2 linked regions of the Sinorhizobium fredii genome follow. Each later gene encodes a partner of the first gene's protein in a complex. Links are inferred from orthologs where the notes say so. Each region holds a gene or a part of one and is shown in the gene's direction. Other genes may lie near its edges. The genes, in order: hfq and catE.

Region 1 (11,938 bases):
GGGCCTCCTTCGCGTTCCCGGGCCTGATGCTGGCCACCGGGGCTCTGGTCTGCGCCACCCTGTCCCTGCTCGTCCTTCTCGGCCTCACCCCCGTCAGGCCGGAACGGAACATCGTCATTGCCTGCGCCGGCGTCAACGGCGTCTTCGTCGTCGGCCTGATCTATCTGATCGCCCGCGAGATCATCAGGCTGCTTCGCGCCCGCAGCAAGGGGAGGGCGGCGGCGCGGCTGCATGTGCGCATCGTTGCTCTGTTTTCGATCGTCGCGATCACGCCGGCCATCCTCGTCGCGATTTTCGCCAGCATCACCCTCGATGTCGGCCTCGACCGCTGGTTCTCGCTGCGCACCCAGGCGATCGTGCGCTCCTCGCTGAACGTCGCCCAGGCCTATGTCCTGGAGAATGCCAGCTACCTTCAAGGCCAGACGGTCTCGATGGCCAACGACCTCGAGCGCAACCGGCAGCTTTACGCCCTCGACCGCACCGGCTTCACCGAACTGATGACGCGTCAGGCGAGGGGGCGCGGCATGCTCGGCGCCTTCCTCGTTCGCGCCGACGGCAGCGCCATCCTCCAGGCCAATATCTCGACCGAACGGCCCTTGCCTGCCATCCCGCAGGACGCGTTGAAGAGCACCGTCGCGGGCCAGCCGACGCTTATCCCCCCCGGCGTCACCAATCTCGTCGGAGCGGTCGTTCCGCTGGAGAATTTCCCCGGCATCTACCTCTATACGCTTCGCAACGTCGATCCCGAAGTCATGCGCTCCATGCGGCTGATGGAGGAGAACACCGCCGAGTACAAGGCGCTTGAGGCGGGACGCACCTCGTTGCAGATCGCCTTCGGTGTCCTTTACATCGGCTTCGCGCTGATCGTGCTTCTGGCGGCGATCTGGACGGCAATAGCCGTTGCCGACCGCATCGTCCGGCCGATTCGGCAACTGATCGGCGCGGCCGACAGCGTCGCCTCCGGCAATCTCGACGTGGTCGTGCCGGTGCGTGCCGTCGACGGCGACGTCGGCAATCTCTCGCGCACCTTCAACAAGATGGTCAGCGAGATCCGGACGCAGCAGGACCAGATCCTGGTCGCCAAGGACGAGGTCGATCAGCGCCGCCGCTTCATCGAGGCCGTGCTTTCCGGCGTCACCGCGGCCGTGATCGGCGTCGGCCGGGACCGGCGCATCACGATCGCCAATCCCTCGTCGGAGGAATTCCTGCGGAAATCGGCTCCGGGACTGCTCGGCGCCAGCCTTCGCGAGGTGGCGCCGGAGATCGAGGAGGTGCTGGTCGAGGCGGAAAGCCGCTATCGCAACGACTACCGTAAACAGATCAACATCATGCGCGGCGGAACCGAGCGCACGCTGAACGTTCAGGTGACCCGGGAAGAGGGCGAGGGCTCGCAAGGCTCCTACGTCATCACGATCGACGACATCACCGATCTGGTCATTGCCCAGCGCTCGACCGCCTGGGCGGACGTGGCACGGCGTATCGCCCATGAGATCAAGAATCCGCTGACGCCCATCCAGCTTTCCGCCGAACGCCTCAAACGGCGCTACGGCAGGCAGATCGACCAGCAGGACAAGGCCGTATTCGACCAGTGCACCGATACGATCGTGCGCCAGGTGGAAGACATCGGCCGGATGGTCGACGAGTTCTCAGCCTTCGCGCGCATGCCGAAACCGACGAAGGAAAAGTCGGACCTGCGCTCGATCCTCAAGGACGCCGTCTTCCTGCGCGAAATGGGCAACAACCACATCACCTTCATCCGCGACTTCGGCGACGAGGCGCTCGAGGGCCAGTTCGACGGGCGCATGCTCGGCCAGGCCTTTGGCAATGTCGTCAAGAATGCGGTTGAGGCGATCGAGGCGGTCCCGGCCGAGGCGGCGCGCGGTGCGCCGACGATCTTGGTTCGCTCCCGTCGCGACGACGCGACCGGGCGCTTCGTCGTCGACGTTGTCGACAACGGCAAGGGGCTCCCCACCGAAAACCGGCACCGGATTTTGGAGCCATACATGACGATGCGAGAGAAAGGCACGGGGCTGGGTCTCGCTATCGTCAAGAAAATCATCGAGGACCACGGCGGACAATTGGAATTGCACGATGCACCGGCGGATTTCGACGGCGGTGTCGGGGCGATGATCCGCGTGATCCTGCCGCCCGCCGGCGAAACCGGGGGCGATGAGACTGTGAAGGATAAGGGTAATACCAATGGCGGCTGATATTCTGGTTGTGGATGATGAGGAAGATATCCGCGAGATCGTCTCGGGCATCCTGTCGGACGAAGGCCACGAGACGCGGACGGCCTTCGACAGCGACAGCGCGCTTGCGGCGATCAACGACCGCGTGCCGCGGCTCATCTTCCTGGACATCTGGATGCAAGGCAGCCGGCTGGACGGGCTGGCGCTGCTGGACGAGATCAAGAGCCGTCATCCGGACCTGCCGGTGGTGATGATTTCCGGCCACGGCAACATCGAGACGGCTGTTTCCGCGATCAAGCGCGGCGCTTACGACTTCATCGAGAAGCCGTTCAAGGCCGATCGGCTGATCCTGATTGCCGAGCGGGCGCTCGAGAATTCCAAGCTCAAGCGCGAAGTGTCGGAACTCAAGAAGCGGTCGGGCGATCCGGTGGAGCTCATCGGCACTTCGGTCGCGGTGTCGCAGCTGCGCCAGACGATCGAGAAGGTCGCCCCGACCAACAGCCGCATCATGATCCAAGGACCCTCCGGTTCCGGCAAGGAACTGGTGGCGCGCATGATCCATCGCAAGTCGACGCGTTCCACCGGTCCTTTCGTCGCCTTGAATGCGGCCGCGATCACGCCGGACCGCATGGAAATCGCGCTTTTCGGCACCGAGGGCACCGCGGGTCAGCCGCGTCGCACCGGCGCGCTCGAGGAGGCCCATGGCGGCATCCTCTATCTCGACGAGGTCGGCGAAATGCCGCGCGAGACGCAGAACAAGATCCTGCGCGTGCTCGTCGATCAGCAGTTCGAGCGCGTCGGCGGCTCGAAACGCGTCAAGGTGGACGTGCGTATCATTTCCTCGACCGCCTACAATCTTGAGAACATGATCGCCGAGGGCCTCTTCCGGGAGGACCTTTATCACCGGCTTGCCGTTATTCCCGTCCGCGTTCCGGCGCTCGCCGAGCGGCGCGAGGATATTCCTTTCCTTGTCGACATGTTCATGCGCCAGGTGAGCGAACATGCCGGCATCCGGCCGCGCAAGATCGGCGAGGATGCGCTTGCCGTGCTCCAGGCGCATGACTGGCCGGGCAATATCCGCCAGTTGCGCAACAACATCGAACGCCTGATGATCCTCGCCCGCAGCGACGGCCCGGATACGCCGATCAGTGCCGACATGCTGCCGAACGAGGTGGGCGACACGCTGCCGAAGATTTCCGCCAAGGGCGACCAGCACATCATGACCCTGCCGCTGCGCGAGGCGCGCGAAATGTTCGAACGGGATTATCTGATCGCCCAGATCAACCGCTTCGGCGGAAACATCTCCCGCACGGCGGAATTCGTCGGCATGGAGCGCTCGGCGCTGCATCGCAAGCTGAAGTCGCTGGGCGTCTGAGGCCGCGAAGCTCCATGCCAAGAACCGCCTATGTGAACGGCGCCTATATCCCGCATTCCGAAGCCGCGATCCATGTGGAGGACCGCGGCTTCCAGTTTGCCGATGGCGTCTACGAGGTCTGTGAGGTGCGGCACGGCTTCATTGTCGATCTCAGCCGTCACCTCGACCGCCTCGACCGGTCGCTGAGTGAACTCAGGATGGACTGGCCGATGAGCCGGGCTGCGCTGATCCAGGTCATTCGCGAGGTGCTGCGGCGCAACCGCGTCCTCAACGGGCTCTTCTATCTTCAGGTGACGCGGGGCGTCGCCCGGCGCGATCATGTGTTCCCGGCCAAGGGCACGCCACCCTCTGTCGTCGTCACGGCTAAGCGCACCGATGCCGCCGCGATCGCCAGGAAGAATGCCGAAGGCATTGCCGCGATTACGGTGCCGGAAAACCGCTGGGACCGGGTGGACATCAAGACGGTCGGCCTGCTTCCGAACGTCCTCGCTCGCCAAAGGGCGAAGGAAGTCGGCGCGCAAGAGGCGATTTTCGTCGACGCGGACGGCACGGTCAAGGAAGGGGCGGCGACGAATGTCTGGATCGTCGACGGCAAGGGGACGCTGCGCACGCGCCCGGCCGAGCACGGCATCCTGCGCGGCATCACGCGTACGACACTGATGGACGTGGCAAAGCCGCTCGGCCTGAAGATCGAGGAGAAGGCCTTCTCTGTCGAGGAAATGCTTGCCGCACGGGAAGTGTTCGTCACCGCTGCCACGAGCATCTGCTTTCCGGTCGTATCGATCGATGGAAAGCCGATCGGCAACGGCCATCCGGGAAGCATAGCACAGAATATTCGTGAAGCCTTTTTCGACGTTGCGGAAAAGACGGCGATTTGATACCAAACTTCAAGAGGTGTCGGGGGAAGGCTTCTGTGACACGTCTGATCGCAAATTTGACAAAATGCACCGGCGCCAAAGCCGGCAAATAAGAAAGAAGCGGCGCGATGGCGGAACGTTCTCAAAACTTGCAGGATCTTTTTCTTAATACGGTTCGCAAGCAAAAAATTTCCTTGACCATTTTCCTTATCAATGGCGTGAAACTGACGGGTGTTGTGACATCTTTTGACAATTTCTGCGTCCTGTTGCGCCGTGACGGCCATTCTCAACTCGTCTACAAGCACGCCATCTCGACCATCATGCCGGGCCAGCCTCTGCAGATGTTCGAGAATGAGGAAGTGGCATCCTGACGGGACCTGAGGACCATTACCAAACGCAATTCGAAATCGCCGTCGTCGATCATACCGGAGCTTGAGAAGCGCCGCGACGACATGCGCGCCGTCGTCGTCGTGCCGGTCTTGAAGAAGACGGGCAAGCCGGCCGCTGATGTGGCAGCGGTCAGCACGCGCTCGGACGAGAGCCGGCTTGAAGAGGCCACGGGGCTTGCGCTCGCCATCGATCTCGATGTCGTGCACGGCACGATCGTTCCCGTGGCGCAACCGAAGCCCGGCACCCTGCTCGGCAGCGGCAAGATCGAGGAGATCGGCCATATCCTCAACGAGAAGGATGCGGGCCTCGTTATCGTCGATCACCCGCTGACGCCGGTGCAGCAGCGCAATCTCGAGAAGGAATGGAACGCCAAGGTCATCGACCGGACCGGGCTCATTCTCGAAATTTTTGGCCGGCGCGCCTCCACCAAGGAGGGCACGCTTCAGGTCGATCTCGCCCATCTGAACTACCAGAAGGGCAGGCTGGTTCGAAGCTGGACCCACCTTGAGCGCCAGCGCGGGGGCGCGGGCTTCATGGGCGGTCCGGGCGAAACGCAGATCGAAGCCGACCGTCGGCTGCTGCAGGAAAGGATCGTGCGGCTGGAGCGCGAGCTGGAGCAGGTGCGCCGGACGCGTCAGTTGCATCGTTCGAAGCGCAAGAAGGTACCGCACCCGATCGTGGCGCTGGTCGGCTACACCAATGCAGGCAAGTCGACGCTCTTCAACCGGATGACCGGCGCGGGCGTGCTGGCCGAAGACATGCTCTTTGCGACGCTAGATCCGACGCTGCGGCGGCTGAAGCTGCCGCATGGCCGAATGGTCATTCTGTCCGATACCGTCGGTTTCATCTCGGACCTGCCGACGCACCTCGTCGCCGCCTTCCGCGCGACGTTGGAAGAAGTACTCGAGGCAGACCTCATTCTGCATGTCCGCGATCTCTCGGACCCGGACAATCAAGCGCAGGCAGGCGATGTGCTGCGTATCCTGGCCGATCTCGGCATCGACGAGAAGGAAGGCTCCGAGCGCATCGTCGAGGTCTGGAACAAGATCGACAGGCTCGAGCCGGAGGTGCGCGAGGCACTGGTGAACAAAGCGGCGGGCACCGACAACACCGTCGCCGTTTCGGCGATCACCGGCGAAGGTGTCGACGATCTGCTCGCTGAAATCGGCCGTCGTCTTTCAGGCGTGCTGACCGAGTGCACTGTCGCCTTGGGATTGGACCAGTTGCAGCTCTTGCCCTGGATCTATGAGCACGCGATCGTCGATGGCCGCGACGATCTCGAAGACGGAAGGATCAGCCTTGACCTGCGCTTGACAGAGTCCGAGGCGGCCGAGCTTGAAAGACGGCTAGGAAACGGGCCCAAGCCAGTTGCGGAAGATTGGGAAGCTTGACCTCACGGCATGCCGCTACGTCAATTGCCTCTCAATCGCCTTTGCCGCCTGCCAGAGTTCTTCCATCCGCTCCAGCGATGCGGCATCCAGCGTCTCGCCGCAGGCATGCAGTTCCTGCTCGATATGGCTGAACCGGCGCCGGAATTTCGTGTTCGTGCCGCGCAGCGCCATTTCAGGATCGGTACCAATATGGCGGCCGATGTTGACCAGTGCGAAGATCAGGTCGCCGAGTTCGTCCGCAATCTTTCGTCGGTCGCCATCCTTCAGCGCCTGGCGCAGCTCGCCGATTTCCTCCTCGACCTTGTCGAGAATCGGTGCCGGCTCCGACCAGTCGAAACCCACCTTGGCTGCGCGCTCCTGAAGCTTGAGCGCCTCAACGAGTGCCGGAAAGCTGCGCTGCACTGAACCGAGATGGCCGGACTTCTCTTCCAGCGGCAGGCCGCGCCGCATCCGGCGCGCGCGCCGATCCGCCTTCTCGGCCTGTTTGATCTCGTCCCATTGCAGCTTGACCGCCTTTGGCGTATCGGCATCCGACCGTGCAAAGACATGCGGATGGCGGCGGATCATCTTGCGGGTGACGGCTTCCACTACGTCGCCGAAGGAGAAGTCGCCGACCTCTTCCGCCATTTGCGCGTGATAGACCACCTGCAGCAGCAGGTCTCCGAGCTCGTCGCAAAGATCGTCCATGTCGCGGCGCTCGATCGCGTCGGCGACCTCGTAGGCTTCCTCGATCGTGTAGGGCTTGATCGTCTCGAAGGTCTGGACGATGTCCCACGGGCAGCCGGTCTTCGGGTCGCGAAGTGCTGCCATGATGTCGATGAGGCGTTGAATATCGCGAGAAGGTTCCATTGGACTCAGTTCAGCGGTATGGCGTTGTTGTCTTTGTCCGCCTGATAGGCGGCCGACAGGCGATTGTAGCGCTCGCGGATCCGAGCATCCTGTGCCGCGAGCCTCTTTGTCGTCTCTGGATCGACATCCCGCATGAGGGCCGCGATCGAGGCCGACTTCCAGAAGGCATTTTCCCGGGCGTAGCCGCCCGGTTCAAGCCGGAAGACTTCCTTGAGGATCTTCAGGTCGTGCGGAATCGAGAAGCTGTCGCGCGAATCCTCGTGGCTGAAGAAGTAGTAGAAATTGTCGAAGCCGGCCCAGGTGATTGCCGAGAGGCACATGGAGCAGGGCTCGTGCGTTGACAAGAAGATGAGCTCGCGCGTGTCGGGCTTCTCCGCCATCTCGTAGAAGCGCTTCAGCGTATGGACCTCGCCATGCCACAGCGGATTTTCGGTCTCGTTGTTGGTCTCGGCCAGCACGAGCGAGAAATCGGCCTTGCGCAGGATCGCCGCACCGAACACCTTGTTGCCGGCCGCCACCCCCTTCTCCGTCAGCGGGAGTATGTCGTTTTCGATGACCGCCAGCAGCCGCTCGGCCAGTTCGGATGTCTTCATCCTGGCACTCCCCGGGAAATGTCTGCGGGCATTTAACGGAGGTTCGGCGGTCGGCGCAATGGCGGCGCCGCTGTGGTTCGCAATCATCCTCCGGAGATATTTGCTCAAAAAGATTGGCTACCGAGCAAAACAATACGTGGCCGGAAAGCCATAGAAATTTCTGTTTCTTCAATTGTCTGCGGCTATGAGGGATATTCGCCGCAGCCTGTAGAAGGAGCCGTCCCCTCGATATGTCGCAGCAATTATCCGTTTTCCCGGCATTTTTCCGCGTCGCTCAGAAGAGCGTGGCGGTATTCGGCAATGGGGACGAGGCCTTCGCCAAGGTTCGGCTGCTTTTGAACACCGAGGCGCGTATCCTCGCCTATGCGGATCATCCGGAGCCGGCTTTTGCGGCTTTCCTGGAGGACAAGGGGATCGAGACGGTTCGCGAAGCCTTTGCCGATCATCAGGTCGAAGGCGCCGCACTGGTCTTTGCGGCGACCGGCGATGCGGCTGCCGACCGGGTGATCGTGACCGCGGCACGCGAGCGCAAGGTCCCGGCCAATGCCGTCGACCAGCCCGACTATTGCGATTTCCTGACGCCGGCGCTGGTCAACCGTGCCCCCGTCGCCATCGCCATCGGCACGGAAGGGGCAGGGCCCGTTCTGGCGCAGATGATTCGCGCCCAGATCGACCAGTTGCTGTCGCCCTCGCTTGGGATCGTGGCGACGCTAGCCGCGAGCTACCGCGAGGCGGTCGATCGCCTCATCCCGCGCGGCGTGGCGCGGCGCGTCTTCTGGCGGCGGTTCTTCTCAGGTCCGGTGGCGGATCATGTCGCGCTCGGCGATCTCGCTTCCGCCCGCCGCGAGGCCTCCCGGCTGCTCGACGCGACCGAGCGTGTTTCCGGCCATGTCTGGCTGGTCGGCGCCGGTCCGGGTGCCGAGGATCTGCTGACGCTGAGGGCGCAGCGGGTGATGATGGAAGCGGACGCCATCGTCTATGATGCCCTGGTGCCGCAGGCGATCGTCGACATGGGCCGCCGCGATGCCGAGCGGCTTTCGGTCGGCAAGCGCAAGGGCTGCCACACCAAGTCGCAGGACGAGATCAATCATCTGCTCGTGAAGCTCGCCAAGGAGGGCAAGCGCGTCGTGCGGCTGAAATCCGGCGATCCGCTAATCTTCGGCCGGGCCGGCGAAGAGATGGCCGCAATGCGCGAGGCTGGCGTCAGCTATGAGATCGTCCCCGGCATCACGTCGGCCTTTGCCGCCGCAGCGGATTTCGAGCTGCCGCTGACACTTCGCGGCGTTGCATCGTCGCTGGTCTTCACCACCGGCCATGATCTAGCTGGTGACGTGCTTCCCGACTGGGCGCGGCTTGCCGTTTCCGGCGCGACGATTGCGGTCTATATGGGCCGCTCGGTCGCCGCTTCGGTGGCGGGCCGGCTGATGCAGGCGGGGCTGCCGGCGGAAACGACCGTCGCCGTCATCGAGAATGCTAGCCGCCCCGAGCGGCGCCTGCTGCACGGCATCCTCCGGGAGCTGCCGGATCTCGAGAACCGCACGGAACTCGACGGCCCGGTCATGGTGATCATCGGCGACGCGGTCGCCGGCGCGCGTTTCGACCGGTCGGAGCCGCTCGCTGCCGGCCGGCGCAAGGGCGCCGGGCCGAGCGCTTCTGGCGCGCATCGCGCCGAACACATTTTGAATTGAGGACGACGTGATGGTGAGCAAGGTTTTGACGGCAAATCGCTTGGCGGACGGGATCTCCGTCTGGCTCGACGCCTCCGGCAACTGGGGGGAGTCGCTGCAGGATGCTTTTGTCGCCCGCCACGCCGAGGCTGTCGCCGCCCTCGAGGCGACCGGCAAGACCGCCTTCGCCGACAACAAGGTCGTCGACGTCAATGTCGTTGACGTGGAAGAGGTCGACGGCATACTCCGGCCGCTGCGCATGCGCGAGCGGATCCGGGCCGAGGGCCCGTCAATTTCCTATGCCGCCGGTTATCACGGGCTTTCCGGCCCCAAGAATTTTGCTGCCTGAGGACCTGAGCTTTCATGTACCGTTACGACGAATTCGACCACGCCTTCGTTTCCGCACGCGTCGAGCAGTTCCGCGATCAGGTCCAGCGGCGGCTGTCCGGTGAATTGGCCGAGGATGCCTTCAAGCCGCTGCGCCTGATGAACGGCGTCTATCTGCAGCTTCACGCCTATATGCTTCGCGTCGCCATCCCCTATGGGACGCTGTCGAGCCGTCAGATGCGCATGCTCGCCCATATCGCGCGCAAATACGACCGCGGCTACGGGCATTTCACCACGCGCCAGAACATCCAGTACAACTGGCCGCGCCTTTCCGACACGCCGGACATCCTCAAGGACTTGGCGAGCGTCGAAATGCACGCGCTGCAGACTTCCGGCAACTGCATTCGCAACGTCACGGCGGATCATTTCGCCGGTGCCGCGGCCGACGAAGTTGCCGACCCGCGCCCCTATGCGGAGATTCTTCGCCAATGGTCGAGCGTCCATCCGGAATTCTCGTTCCTGCCGCGCAAGTTCAAGATCGCCGTTACCGGCGCCGAGCGCGATCGCGCCGCGATCCAGGTTCATGACATCGGCCTGCATCTGAAGAAGGATGAGAACGGCAAGCTCGGCTTTGCCGTCTATGTCGGCGGCGGCCAGGGCCGCACCCCGATGATCGCCAAGAAGATCCGCGACTTCCTGCCGGAAGAGGATCTGCTTTCCTATACGACGGCGATCATGCGCGTTTACAACCTCTATGGCCGCCGCGACAACAAGTACAAGGCGCGCATCAAGATCCTCGTGCACGAGACCGGCGCGGAGGAACTGGCGCGTCAGGTCGAGGTCGAGTTCGCCAGCCTCAAGGACACCGAACTGAAGCTGCCCGACGCCGACATCCAGGCGATCGCCTCCTATTTTGCGCCGCCTGCACTGCCGAACCGGGCCGAAGGCTGGGAAAACCTCGCTCGCTGGAAGAAGGCCGATGGGGCTTTCGCTCAGTGGGTCCATCAGAACGTCCAGCCGCACAAGCATCCGGACTACGGCATGGTGACGATTTCGCTGAAGCCGATCGGTGGCATTCCGGGCGATGCGACCGACAGCCAGATGGAAGTGGTGGCCGACATCGCCGAGGAATACGCCTTCGATGAAATCCGCGTCAGCCATGAGCAGAACCTGATCCTACCGCATGTGGCGCTCGCCGATCTGGAGCCGGTCTATCGGGCGCTGGTCGCCGCCGGTCTCGCCACCGCCAATGCGGGGCTGATCACCGATATCATTGCCTGTCCCGGCCTCGACTACTGCGCGCTCGCCAATGCGCGCTCGATCCCGGTCGCGCAGGAGATTTCCAGCCGCTTCGGTTCGACCGAGCGGCAGGCCGAAATCGGCGAGCTGAAGATCAAGATTTCCGGCTGCATCAATGCCTGCGGCCACCATCATGTCGGCCATATCGGCCTGCTCGGCGTAGAGAAGAAGGGCGCGGAACTCTATCAGATCACGCTTGGCGGCTCCGGCGACGAGAACACCTCGATCGGCGAGATCATCGGCCGCGGCTTCGAGCCGGAGAAGGTGACGGATGCGGTGGAGACGATCGTCGACACCTATCTCGGCCTCCGCCGCGACAAGTCGGAAACCTTCCTTGAAGCCTATCGCCGCGTCGGGCCGCAGCCTTTCAAGGATGCCCTTTACGGCGGCGGCGCCCAGGAAGCCGCGTGAGCGAAGCCGCACAAGGATTTGAGAAGATGACGAAAATCTGGAATGAGAGCGGCTTCTTGAACGATGATCCCTGGGTCGTCGAAACCGAAGAGACGAAGGCCGGCTCGAACGAGAAGGCAGTCCTCGGCCTCGACGCCTTCCTGGAACAGGCGGCGGCCGGCGCGTCGGGCCTGGGTGTCCTGGTCGCTCCTGCGGACGACGTGACGCGTCTGGCGCCCCACCTCAGCCAGATCGCCCTGGTGGCGCTGGCCTTCCCGGCCTTCAATGACGGCCGCGCTTTCAGCCACGCTTCGCTGCTGCGCAGCCGGCTGGGCTTCGAAGGCGAAGTCCGCGCCGTCGGCGACGTGCTGATCGACCAGATCCCGCTAATGCTGCGTTGTGGCATCGACAGTTTCGCGGTCACCAATGCAACGGCGATCAAGAGGCTCTCGGAAGGGCGCCTGCCGGGTATCGCCAATCATTACCAGCCGACGGCAAAACCGTCGGCAGACGCCAAATCCTACAGCTGGCGTCGCGTCTCTTAAAAAACGCGGCCCGCGACAGTGTGAAGCAAGCCGAAATCCCAGAAAGAGCCTATATTTGGAAGGGAA
Region 2 (12,158 bases), on another replicon or contig:
CCACGTCTCCCGCGATACGGACGGCCAGCTCTACATCGCGTTGACCATAGTGCAGAGTTGCGCGATGGTCATCGCGCCGCCTGTGGCCTGAGTGCCCGCCGCCGACCCGGACGAGGTCGATCCGGTAGAGGTGCTTGCAGTGGTTTCGCCCGAAACCTGGGGTGTAGTTCCGGCCGCCGACCCACTTGCGCTGCCTGATGCGCTTCCGGCTCCCGTCGCCGATGCGGTTTGCATCGTATTGCAATCCTGCTTGATCTGGCTCTGCTGCTCGGCCGTCAGCTTCGACCAGTTGGCCTTGATTTCATCCTGGCTGCGCAAGCTCGTCCCTGACGCATCGGAGAAGAGGGCGTTGCGTACCGGATCCGGCCATTTCGACGTGGTGCTCCTTTCCGCTTCGTTCATCTGCATGACCCCCGGGGCTCCCGAGCTGCTCCCGGAAGGAGAGGCGGAGGTCGTCCCTGATGCGGAGCCCGCCGTGCCACCACCCGATGTTGACCCTGAACTGCTTTGAGCGACAGCGGCGGATGCCATTGCAAGCGAGATAGCCGCGGCAAAAAAATAATTGTATTTCATCTGCGTTGTCCTTCTTATTAGCGCGCACAACGCGCAGCGCACCGAACCGGCCGGTGACGGGAAGGTTCCACGCTCTTTCGATTCGCTTCCGCCGCGAACCGGACCTGCGAGGATCCGCTTTTCTTCCGGCACCTTCCAAAACAACTTTACATCTACCGCTTCCTTTGGTTTGTGAGGCGGAGTCTTTCGTCTCGACCGTTTGGAGGAGCAGAATGAAGTTGTTGCGTTACGGCCCCGAAGGGGCGGAAAAGCCGGGCGTTCTGGACAGTGCTGGCCGAATTCGCGACCTCTCGGCGGTGATCGCCGACGTCGCCGGCCCGGCAATCGCCGATCTCGGCTGGGCTCGCGGTCTCGACCTCGAGGGCCTTCCGCTCGTAGAGGGCACGCCCCGGCTCGGCCCCTGCGTCGCCGGTAGCGGCAAGTTCATCTGCATCGGCCTCAATTACGCGGACCATGCGGCAGAATCCGGCCTCGAGGTTCCACCGGAGCCCGTGGTTTTCATGAAGGCCACCTCGGCGATCGTCGGTCCGAACGACAAAGTCATCATCCCGCGCGGTTCGGTGGCGACCGATTGGGAAGTCGAACTTGGCGTGGTGATCGGCAAGAGGGCCAAATATGTGGGCCGAGACGAAGCGATGGACCATGTCGCCGGCTATTGCGTCATCAACGACGTCTCGGAACGGGATTTCCAGATCAAGCGCTCCGGCCAGTGGACCAAGGGCAAGTCCTGCGACACCTTCGGTCCGACCGGTCCCTGGCTCGTCACCCGCGACGAGATCGCCGATCCGCAAAACCTGGCGATGTGGCTGAAGATCAATGGCGAGACGAAGCAGAACGGCTCGACCGAGACGATGGTCTACGGCGTCGCGTATCTGGTCAGCTACCTTTCGCAGTTCATGACGCTCCATCCGGGCGACATCATCTCGACCGGTACGCCGCCCGGTGTCGGCATGGGTTTCAAGCCGCCGCAATATCTGAAGGGCGGCGACGTCATCGAACTCGGCATCGAAGGCCTCGGCGCGCAGAAGCAGATGGTGGTTGCGGACGACTGATTTCGCGGGTGGCGCCCCTTGAGGGCGCCGCCGGGTCTAAGCCTTCAGCCGCCCCTGCCGCTTGAGCTGTTGCTCGCGGAAGAAAATGAAGAGGCCAGAGGCGACGATGAGACCGGCGCCGAGCACCATCGACAGGCGCGGCGTGTCGCCGAAGATCAGCCAGCCGAAGACGATCGCCCAGAAGAGCAGCGTGTATTGAAGTGGCGCCACCGTCGCGGCGTCGGCAAGCTTCAGCGCCCGATTGACGAGCACGTGGGCGACCATCGCGACGACGCCGAGCAGGCCGAGCATCGCCGTGTCGAGCGGCTTCAGCGGCGTCCAGTCAAACGGCGCCCAGAGGAGGCCGGCAAGCGCCGCCCCGACCAGCTGCCAGAAGGCGAGCGTCGTATCCGGCGTGCCGCGCAGCGAGCGGCCGGACACCATCATGAAGGCGAAGCACATGCTGCCGAAGATCGAAATCAGCGCCGGCAGAGTCAGCGCCTCAGAAGAAGGTTCGAGGGCGATCAGGACGCCGACGAAGCCGAAGGCGATCGCCGTCCAGCGTCGCCAGCCGACATGTTCCTTCAACAGGAGCGGTGAGGCGGCCGCCACATAGATCGGCGCCGCCAGCCAGTAGGTCATGACATCGGCAAGCGGCAGGTAGATGACGGCGAAATAGAAGGCGAAGACCTCCGCCGTCGAGGCGACGACCCGGGCGACCTGGAGGCCCGGCTGCTCGATGGCGAGAAGTTTGCGGGCACCGCCGAGCCAGAGGAAAGGGACAAGCAGGACCGCCGCGGCGAGACTGCGGATCAGCACGACCTGACCGACCGAATAGGTGGCGACGAGCCACTTGCCCATGACGTCGTTGAGCGAAAACATCAGCATGCCCAAGAGCATGACCAGCACGCCCGTGCGGGTGGCGTTGGACGCGGTGGCTAGGGCGGCGGGCGCGGTCTCGACGGCCATGGCGAAGTCCTTGTGGAGCGCTGAGCCATTGGCATATTCCGGCGCCGCAATCCATGCATCGTTCTTGATCGACTCATCAGCGTTGCGAATGAGACGTCAAACGGACCGGCTGATGCTAGCCGGCCAAGCGCATGTCGGTGGCGGTCGCGGTGAGGTCGCCGTAGAGCTCCGCATATCTGGCAGCACTGCGGTGCCAGGATGAGTCCGTCTTCATCCCCTGCCGCTGCAGGCTCTCCCAGACGCGCCGGTGCCGGAATAGTTTGAGGGCGCGGCGCAGCGCGTGCCGCAATCCCTCCGTATCGACCGGGGAAAATTGCACTCCGGTGGCGGCCTGCGCCTGGAGCGCAGCGACGTTGGCGTCGATGATCGTTTCCGACAGGCCCCCGGTCCGCGCGACGATCGGCACGCAGCCGTATCGAAGCGCATAGAGCTGCGTCAGCCCGCAGGGTTCGAAGCGCGAGGGAACGAGCATGGCGTCGGCGCCGGCATGGATCTTATGGGCGATCTGCTCCTCGTAGCCGAGCCTCATGGCGACGTGTTGCGGGAACCGCCGGGCGGCGTCGAGAAAGGCGTATTCGATATCCGCGTCGCCATTGCCATGAACGATCAGCCGGCCGTCCATGGCGACGATTTCGTCGACGACGGCTGCCAGAAGATCCATGCCCTTCTGCCAAGTCAGCCTGTTGATGCTGGCGAAGACCGGAGCGCGCGTATGCGGCAGGCCGAACAGCTCGAGCAGCGCCTCGCGGTTCGGCAGCCGCCGGAGAGGCGTTCTCGCCGAATAGGAATGCTCGATATGGGGATCGATCGAGGGATCCCAGACGTCGACGTCGATCCCGTTGACGATGCCGACGACGTCTTCATGGCGTGCATTCACCACTCCTTCGAGACCCATCCCGAAGGTCGGCGTCATGATTTCGCGCGCATAGGTGGGGCTGACGACGGTGATGGCATCGGCCGCCTGGAGGCCGCCCTTCAAATACCCGACATCGCCGTAATATTCGAGGCCGTCTATGGAATAGGCCTCGTTCGGCAGGCCGAGTTCTGAGAAGAGATGGGCGGAAAACTGTCCCTGGAAGGCAATGTTGTGGACGGTCAGGACACGTGGAATCGGCACGTTCTTTGCATATTTGGCGTAGACCAGACTCAAGGCGGCGTGCCAGTCGTGCGCGTGAATGATGTCCGGCCGCCAGTGCTGCACGAGTCCGCCGGCGATCTGCGATGCGACCAGGGAGAAGGCGGCGAAGCGCTTCCAATTGTCCGGATAGTCCACCCCGTGCTCGTCGGTGTAGGGGCCGCCCGATCTGTAGAAGAATCCCGGCGCATCGAGCACGAAAAGCTCCAGCCCCGCGGCGCGTCCGGAAAGCAGGGTCGCCTTCTCTCCGAAAAGACAATCGTAGCGGGCAACCGGTGCGGCCGCCTCGAGGGCCTCGATGGCGGAGGCGTAGCCCGGGATCAGCGTGCGTGTGCGAATCCCGTGCGATTTCAAAGCTTTGGGCAGCGAGCCGGCAACATCGGCCAGCCCGCCGGTCTTCACCAAAGGGAAAATCTCGGCCGTCACGGAGAGAACGTTCATAGATCGTATTTCCGGAAAATTGTGTTGGCCGTTGCCGGCCAATCGCCGCCCCATTTGCAGTTCCTTCAACACGAAGCCCGTGCGCAAAGTTCCGCCGCGAAATCGAAATTTTTGCAGGAGCCTCTGTGCGCGCCGCGACCGGTTCGGTCGGGTGGCGATTTGCTGCCACCGACCTCAACACCGGCCTGCTTTGGGAGTACAATCCGGCGGTCGTGCGCCCGTTCCATGTGCCGAACATGAAGGAGAGAGGTGATGACTTTCAGCTTGATGAGCCCCGCCTTCGCGGAAGGCCAGCCGATCCCGAAAAAACATACGCGCTTCGGCGAGAACATCTTTCCGCCGCTGAAATGGACGGGTACGCCCGACGGTACACAGAGCTTTGCATTGATCGTCGAGGATCCGGACGCCGTAAGGGGGGTGTTCCGGCATTGCGCCATCATCAACATTCCCGGCAACTGGACCGAGCTTTCGCAGGCTGTCGATACCGGCCCGGAACACGCCATTAAGTTCATCCGGAACGACTTCGGCAATGCGCGCTATGATGGGCCGCAGCCTCCGGCGGGGACTGGCCTGCATCACTATCACTTCAAGCTCGCCGCGCTGGACACCCGCAACATGTCGATCTCGGACGATGTCGGGGCGGTGCAGGCCTGGAACGAGGCCCGCAAGCACCGCATCGCGGAGGCCGTTCTGATCGGCACCTGTCAAGGCTGACGCTTCGGTTACGGCGTCGATCACCTCAGCCTTCGAAAAACGAGTTCGCCGGGAACCAACCTCAGCGGTCGCGGTTTCGTGCCCATTCCGTCCCCGATCAAGGAGTGCTGCGATGGCCAAGAAACCCTCTGCGCCCAACAATTCCAAGCCGGCCACCATTCATGACCAGAAAGCAACCCGCGGCAACGGCGGCGAGCTCCATCAGATCGCCGAAGGCGCCACTCCTGTCTTGACGACCGCGCAAGGAGGACCGGTGGTAGACGATCAGAACAGCCTGCGCGCCGGCGAGCGTGGCCCGACATTGATCGAGGACTTTCATTTCCGCGAAAAGATCTTTCACTTCGATCACGAGCGGATCCCGGAGCGCGTCGTGCACGCCCGCGGCTACGGCGCCCATGGCTTCTTCGAGACGTATGAATCGCTTGCCGCCTATACCCGGGCGGACCTGTTTCAGCGGGCGGGCGAACAGACGCCGGCCTTCGTGCGCTTCTCGACCGTGGCCGGCAGCAAGGGCTCCTTCGATCTGGCACGCGACGTGCGCGGCTTCGCCGTCAAGATCTATACCAAGGAGGGCAATTGGGACCTCGTTGGCAACAACATACCAGTCTTCTTCATCCAGGACGCGATCAAGTTTCCGGACGTGATCCACTCTGTGAAGCCGGAGCCGGACCGGGAGTTCCCGCAGGCGCAATCGGCGCACGACAATTTCTGGGACTTCATCAGCCTGACCCCGGAGAGCATGCACATGATCATGTGGGTCATGTCAGATCGGGCCATCCCGCGGTCCTTCCGCTTCATGGAAGGATTCGGTGTTCACACCTTCCGCTTCGTCAATGCCAAGGACGAGTCGACCTTCGTCAAGTTCCACTGGAAGCCGAAGCTCGGACTGCAGTCGGTCGCCTGGAACGAGGCGGTGAAGATCAACGGCGCGGATCCCGACTTCCACCGCCGCGACCTGTGGCAGGCGATCCAGTCCGGCAATTTCCCGGAGTGGGAACTGCATGTACAGCTTTTCGACCAGGACTTTGCCGACAAGTTCGATTTCGACATTCTCGATCCCACCAAGATCATTCCGGAGGAGGTTCTGCCGACGAAGCCGGTCGGGCGGCTGGTGCTCGATCGAATGCCGGAGAATTTCTTCGCCGAGACCGAGCAGGTCGCCTTCATGACCCAGAACGTGCCGCCGGGCATCGACTTCAGCGATGACCCCCTGCTGCAGGGGCGCAACTTCTCCTATCTCGACACGCAGCTGAAGCGGCTCGGCAGCCCGAACTTCACCCATCTGCCAATCAATGCGCCGAAATGTCCCTTCCAGCACTTCCAGCAGGACGGCCACATGGCCATGCGCAATCCGGTCGGGCGCGTGAATTACCAGCCGAATTCCTGGGGCGAGGGGCCGCGCGAGTCTCCGACGAAGGGGTTCCGGCATTTCGCTTCGGAGGAGCAGGGGCCGAAACTGCGCATTCGGGCCGAGAGCTTCGCGGACCACTATAGCCAGGCGCGCCAGTTCTTCATCAGCCAGACGCCGCCCGAGCAGCGTCATATTGCTGACGCCCTGACCTTCGAATTGAGCAAGGTGGAGACACCTGTGATCCGCGAGCGCATGGTCGCCCATCTCCTCAATATCGACGAGACGCTCGGCAAGAAGGTCGGCCACGCGCTCGGGTTGCAAACAATGCCGAAGCCGGCCGAAGCTGCCGTACCCACGCGGCAGGACCTCGATCCATCGCCGGCGCTCAGCATCATCGAGCGCGGTCCGAAGCGCTTCGAGGGCCGTAAGCTCGGAATTCTGGCGACCGACGGCGCGGATGCGGCGCTGCTCGATGGCCTGATCGCTGCGGTCACGGAGCAAAAGGCAGCCTTCGAGCTGATCGCCCCCAAGGTCGGCGGATTCACCGCCTCGGACGGCAGGTGGGTCGCAGCCCATCAGATGGTCGATGGCGGCCCATCCGTGCTCTACGACGCGGTGGTGCTTCTTCCTTCGGCAGAGGCCGTCGCCGATCTGATCGATGTCGCCACCGCCCGCGATTTCGTGGCCGATGCTTTCGCCCACTGCAAATATATCGGCTTTGTCGGTGCGGCACGTCCCCTCCTGGAGAGGGCCGGCATTGCCGACGCCCTCGACGAGGGAACGATCGAGCTCACCGATGCCGGGAGCATCGCCGCCTTCTTCAAGGAACTCGGCAAGCTGCGCGTCTGGGCGAGGGAACCGGCCGTGAAGCTGAAATAGGGCGATCGGGGAAGGAGTGGACGATGCCGTCACCGGCGCATCGAAAACCGACCAAGGCGACCGGACGGCCGCGCTCGGCGAGAAAGGCAAGGGCGGCGGCGGAGGCTGTATCGGCCGGCGGCTTCGCGCTGCCGGTCAGCACCGCGCCGATGGAGGCCCGCTCTGCGACCGAGCTTCCGAGCGATGGGGCATGGCAGTATGAGCCGAAATGGGACGGCTTCCGCTGCCTTGCCTTCAAATCCGGCGAGGAGGTTGATCTTAGGGCCAAATCCGGCAAGCCGCTCGGGCGGTTTTTCCCGGAAGTCATCGCCCTCTTGCGCCGGCTGGACGCCCGGCAATTCGTCCTTGACGGTGAACTCGTCATCGAAGTCGAGGGGCGTCTTTCCTTCGACGCCCTGCAGATGCGCCTGCATCCGGCGGCAAGCCGCGTCGAGAAGCTCGCGCAGCAAACGCCGGCCCGCCTCATCCTGTTCGACATGCTGGTCGACGCAAAGGGGGCAGTCCTGACCGACAAGCCTCTTCCCGCCCGGAGAGCGGCACTGGAAGCCTTTGCCGCCAAAAACGCAGTTCCGGACAAGCTCGCCCTTTCCCCCTTCACGCGAGACCGACAGGAGGCCGAGCGATGGCTCGCCTCGTGGGAGGCGGGCGCGACCGACGGCGTCGTCGCCAAGCGGCGCGACGGGAATTACGAATGCGGCGAGCGTGCGATGGTCAAGGTCAAGCGCCTGAAGACCGCCGATTGCGTCGTAGGCGGCTTCCGCTACGAGAGCGACAGCGACGAGGTTGGTTCCCTCCTGCTCGGCCTCTACGACAGCGACGGAACGCTGAACCATGTCGGCTTTACTGCGACGATTTCCGACAAGGAGCGCCCGGCATTGACACGTCGGCTGGAGGCATTGCGCGAGCCGCCCGGCTTTACCGGCAAGGCACCCGGCGGCCCGAGCCGCTGGAGCACAGAGCGCAGCGGCGAATGGGAACCGGTCCGTCCGGAGCTGGTGGTCGAGGTGAGATTCGATCACGTCAGCAGCCGTCGTTTCCGCCATGGCACGAAGCTGATGCGCTGGCGTCCCGACAAGGATCCGCGCCAATGCACCTATGAGCAGATCGAGCCACGCTGACAGGCCAAAGCGCGTCGCGAGAAAATGTATTCACGCTGCGCGCTTTAGGTCCTTGTTTTGTGCATGTCGTCATCCCAAAACCGCTGCACACTTTTGGGCAAGAGGCGTTAGAACTTGCGGCTGAGGAAGGGCGAGTTCTGCAGCCCGAAGCGCCAGGGGTGCTCGACGGCCTTGGATATTCCGACGCGAAGGCCGGTTGCAACGGGCGGCCGCTTCGTCTGCAGGCTTAGCTGGAAGGGCTTTCCGTTAAGCGGCAAGCCATCCTGTTCCTTGCCGATCGCGAGCGCCTGGCCGACTCGTCCGGGGCCGGAACAGAGCAACCTGTCTTGCGAAACGCCGCGCCGCTCCCGCATCGTCTCCAGCCCCCATCTCGGCTCGATGGCGCGGACGAGCACGGCGCTGCCGGGCAGGCAGACGAAATTCAGGCACCAGTGAAGACCGTAGGAAAGATAGACATACGCATGCGCCGGCGGGCCGAACATCGAGCGGTTGCGGTTCGTGGTACCGGCGAAGCTGTGGGAGGCGGCATCTTCGGGCAGATAAGCTTCCGTCTCGACTATGATGCCGCCGATGCCGGAGACAGCGAATTCCGCACCGATTAAATCGGCGGCGACCTTAACGGCGTCGCGCGCAAAGAAGCTGTCATCCCACTGCAATCGATAGCGCTCCCCGATCTATGCCGGTCGTATGTAGTCTCATATTTTCACGCTCGCCAACGTTGCGCCCGAAACTTGCGCGCAGCCACTGAGAACTTTCCGCGAACATCCGAAGCATGTAGGGTTAAATCAAAGACGATACGACGAGGAGCCGAGACATGGCGCAACGAGCGGGCAATGCGGATCTGCCGCTGCATGGCGGCCGGGTCCCGAAGTGGCTGGGCGACCGGATGACACGCCTCGGCACTCTGATCACCGAGGCGATCGTCCATCATTATGGACGGGACGAATTCCTGAGGCGGCTTGCGCACCCGTTCTGGTTCCAGTCCTTCGGCGCGGTGATGGGCATGGACTGGCATTCGTCGGGGATCACCACCAGCGTCATCGGCGCCTTGAAGCGTGGCCTGACGCCGCTTTCGGGCGAACTCGGCATTCACGTCTGCGGCGGCCGTGGCCGGCATTCCCGAATGACCCCGGGCGAACTTGTCGTGATCGGCGAACGCATCGGGTTCGACGGCGCGAGGCTTGCCGAGGCGAGCCGCCTCGTCGCCAAGGTCGACAGTGCCGCCGTACAGGACGGCTTCGATCTCTACCTTCACGGCTTCATTGTCACGGACGATGCGAGCTGGGTGGTTGTCCAGCAGGGCATGAATGGCGACCGACGGCAGGCACGGCGCTATCACTGGCTTTCCGAAGGCCTGGATAGCTTCGTCGACTCGCCGCATGCGGCGATCGAGGGGCGGGAGCAGGGCAAGATCATCAACCTTGCGGACCGGCGCGCCGGCGCCTCGCGGGCAAGCCAGCTCGACCTTTTAAGCGCGCTCGGACCCGATGGCCTCATGCGCGAGCTGGCGACGATCGAGGCGCGCGGGCCGGGACTGCCGGCTCCGGCCCAGCCGATGCTGCCGCACCTCTTCATGCCGGCCCATCACGACGTGCGCGAAAGCGACGTGAACATGCGGCGCCTGCACGGCAATTTCGCCGCCGCAGCTGATCGCGGGCCGAAGGATTTCGAGGAACTGCTTCTCGTGCCGGGCGTCGGCGCGCGAACCGTCAAGGCGCTCGCGATGGTCGCCGAGGTGGTGCACGGCACGCCGTGCCGCTTTTCCGACCCGGCTCGTTTTTCGCTCGCCCATGGCGGCAAGGACCGTCATCCCTTCCCGGTGCCGCTCAAGGTCTATGACGAGACGATCAACGTGATGAAATCGGCGGTGCAGAAAGGGCGGCTCGGGCGAGAGGAGGAACTCGCCGCCTTGCGGCGGCTCGATGAGCAGTCGCGCCAGTTGGAGCGCTACGTCACCGGCCCGGATCTTAAGGAGATCGTTGCCGGCGAGTTCAGAAATTCTGCCCGCTTTGGCGGGCGGAGCGTGTTCGGCTGGGAGCCGGAGGACAAGGAAGACCACAGGGACGCTGCCGCCGTCAAGGGCCGCAGCCGCAGCTGAGCTCACGGGAACAATCACCGGACCGATCGATTAGAGGGGCGAGATGCGAGACATCCCCAACCGAAGGAGGTTCCGGTGAGCGCTTCGAAAACAACGACCGATCACGACACGATCCGCAAATGGGCAGAGAGCCGCGACGGCCATCCGGCCCGCGTCAAGGGGGCATCCGACGGCGGTTTGCTGCGCATCGACTTTGGAAAGCCGGAAGAGAGGCTGGAGGAGATTTCCTGGGAGGATTTCTTCAGCATATTCGACGAGAACAAGCTGGCCTTCCTTTATCAGGACCGGACCGCGGAGGGGAAAGTCAGCCGTTTCTTCAAGTTCGTCGACCGCGAGTGAGAGCGGACACTTGCAAGGAAACCCTGTTCAGGCCGCCGCCGTATGGCGCGCCTATTTTGAGGTATGACGTGTTTTGAACCGGCCTCGCCGCGGGTGAGTTGGAGAAGCTAACGCGTCGCGACGAGCCTTTGAATTTCCTCCAGCCGTGCCCTCAGCCTCTGAATCTCGTCGCGCTTCTCGGTAACCACATCCTTTGCCGTCTCGATCCGGTCGGCGCCGGGGAGCGTACCGATTGCGGTATGCGCCTCGGTCGCAATCGCATCGATCTCTGCCTCGAGCTCGGCGATGCGCTCCTGCAGGTCAGTGATCTGTTGCCGGACCGTACCACTGGTCTCTGCCGCATGACGTTCCGACGCATCGATCGGTTCGTCGACACCGTGCGGATCAAGAGGGCGTGCGACGGTCGGGGATCGCGCTTTTCCGTGCTTGCTCATGGCTGGTCTCCCGTAAGCGCTCTAAACTCCGGGAAGCCTCCGTTGTTCCGGTGGTACGATGCGGATTTGCGAGCTTCTTTTCATGTCGTTGGAACTTCCTCTCGCGAGGGCCGTTTTTGTGAATCATGTCCGGGAGGGATTCGATGCATGCACAGGAATGCCTAGAGCTTCATTTCGACCTGATGAGCGGGAGAGCGTTGCTCTGCTGTGGCGACAAGGATTATGTGTTGCCTGATTTTTATCCCACGAAGGAGACGGCAAGGATGGCGGCCCAGCAATTCGCCTGGGAAAAGCTCGGCTGGAAGGACCGGGCGCGCGAATTTCGGCAGGCTTCCGAATTGCCCGTGTGGCTGCGCTGAGCCGCTGATGGGGCCCGAAGGGCAACGGCAGTAAAAAGACGACGAAATGGTCGCAAGAGGTGACGGCGCATAGCAATGCGCTGGACATCGAGCCCGGTATCTATGCCTCGGACGATCCGCGGAAGATTGCACGTTCCCTGAGACGCTCGGCGGAAGCGAGCGACCGCCGTAAGTCGAGCGCCTACCGGTCCGCGATGTCGATGCTCACCTTCTATATCAACAGGGCAGGCCTCTGGATTGGCCGACGAACAGCGGTGCGTGCTCGAACAGGCGAAGGACGAACTCAGGAGGGATTTTCGGGCGGGAGCCCACAGGCTGAACCGGGAGACGAGGGATTTCATGGCATTCACGCTCTATTACTGGGACGGAATTCCCGGCCGCGGCGAATTTGTGCGGCTCGCGTTGGAGGACGCAGGCGCCGACTATGTAGATGCGGCGCGCCAGCCGGGCGGCACAGATGCAATGCTGAAGCTGATGAAGGATGCTGGCGGTGCCACCAGCCCTTTCGCGCCCCCCTTTCTGGTCGATGGCGAACTGCTCATCTCCCACGTCGCCAATATCCTGTTCTATCTCGGCCCGAGGCTGGGGCTGACGCCCGAGGATGAGGGCCTGCGCCACGTTGCCAACGGCCTGCAATTGACGGTGACGGATCTCGTTACCGAAATCCACGACACGCACCATCCGATAGGCGTGTCGCTCTATTACGAGGAGCAGAAA

Evidence for each region.
Region 2: the proteins of hfq (region 1) and catE are in contact, whole or in part, in a crystal structure (PDB 3VU3), measured with the Escherichia coli proteins. The link is inferred for Sinorhizobium fredii from one-to-one orthologs.

Annotation. Positions count from the first base shown.
Region 1 is NZ_CP024307.1:1,590,094-1,602,031, forward strand. Bases 3,466-6,170 are described here. They hold hfq (RNA chaperone Hfq), read left to right. Parts: upstream 3,466-4,549; coding sequence 4,550-4,792; downstream 4,793-6,170. Other genes in these bases: ntrX (two-component system response regulator NtrX), read left to right, coding at 3,466-3,564; NXT3_RS07770 (D-amino-acid transaminase), read left to right, coding at 3,579-4,442; hflX (GTPase HflX), read left to right, coding at 4,874-6,170. Outside these bases: NXT3_RS07760 (sensor histidine kinase NtrY-like), read left to right, coding at 1-2,210; more of ntrX, read left to right, coding at 2,200-3,465; more of hflX, read left to right, coding at 6,171-6,202; mazG (nucleoside triphosphate pyrophosphohydrolase), read right to left, coding at 6,218-7,051; NXT3_RS07790 (deaminase), read right to left, coding at 7,057-7,644; siroheme synthase CysG, read left to right, coding at 7,875-9,332; NXT3_RS07800 (DUF2849 domain-containing protein), read left to right, coding at 9,343-9,660; NXT3_RS07805 (nitrite/sulfite reductase), read left to right, coding at 9,675-11,348; NXT3_RS07810 (DUF934 domain-containing protein), read left to right, coding at 11,375-11,872. UniProt on the Escherichia coli protein: RNA chaperone that binds small regulatory RNA (sRNAs) and mRNAs to facilitate mRNA translational regulation in response to envelope stress, environmental stress and changes in metabolite concentrations.
Region 2 is NZ_CP024310.1:1,313,699-1,325,856, reverse strand. What follows is about bases 4,610-7,534. They hold catE (catalase), read left to right. Parts: upstream 4,610-4,975; coding sequence 4,976-7,093; downstream 7,094-7,534. Other genes in these bases: NXT3_RS29765 (ATP-dependent DNA ligase), read left to right, coding at 7,117-7,534; NXT3_RS29775 (YbhB/YbcL family Raf kinase inhibitor-like protein), read left to right, coding at 4,610-4,863. In the rest of the region: NXT3_RS29795 (hypothetical protein), read right to left, coding at 31-408; NXT3_RS29790 (fumarylacetoacetate hydrolase family protein), read left to right, coding at 786-1,625; NXT3_RS29785 (DMT family transporter), read right to left, coding at 1,662-2,573; glycogen synthase GlgA, read right to left, coding at 2,689-4,149; more of NXT3_RS29775, read left to right, coding at 4,402-4,609; more of NXT3_RS29765, read left to right, coding at 7,535-8,211; NXT3_RS29760 (DNA-3-methyladenine glycosylase), read right to left, coding at 8,319-8,867; NXT3_RS29755 (DUF763 domain-containing protein), read left to right, coding at 9,026-10,309; NXT3_RS29750 (hypothetical protein), read left to right, coding at 10,385-10,648; NXT3_RS29745 (hypothetical protein), read right to left, coding at 10,756-11,082; NXT3_RS29740 (hypothetical protein), read left to right, coding at 11,226-11,441; NXT3_RS29730 (glutathione S-transferase), read left to right, coding at 11,781-12,158.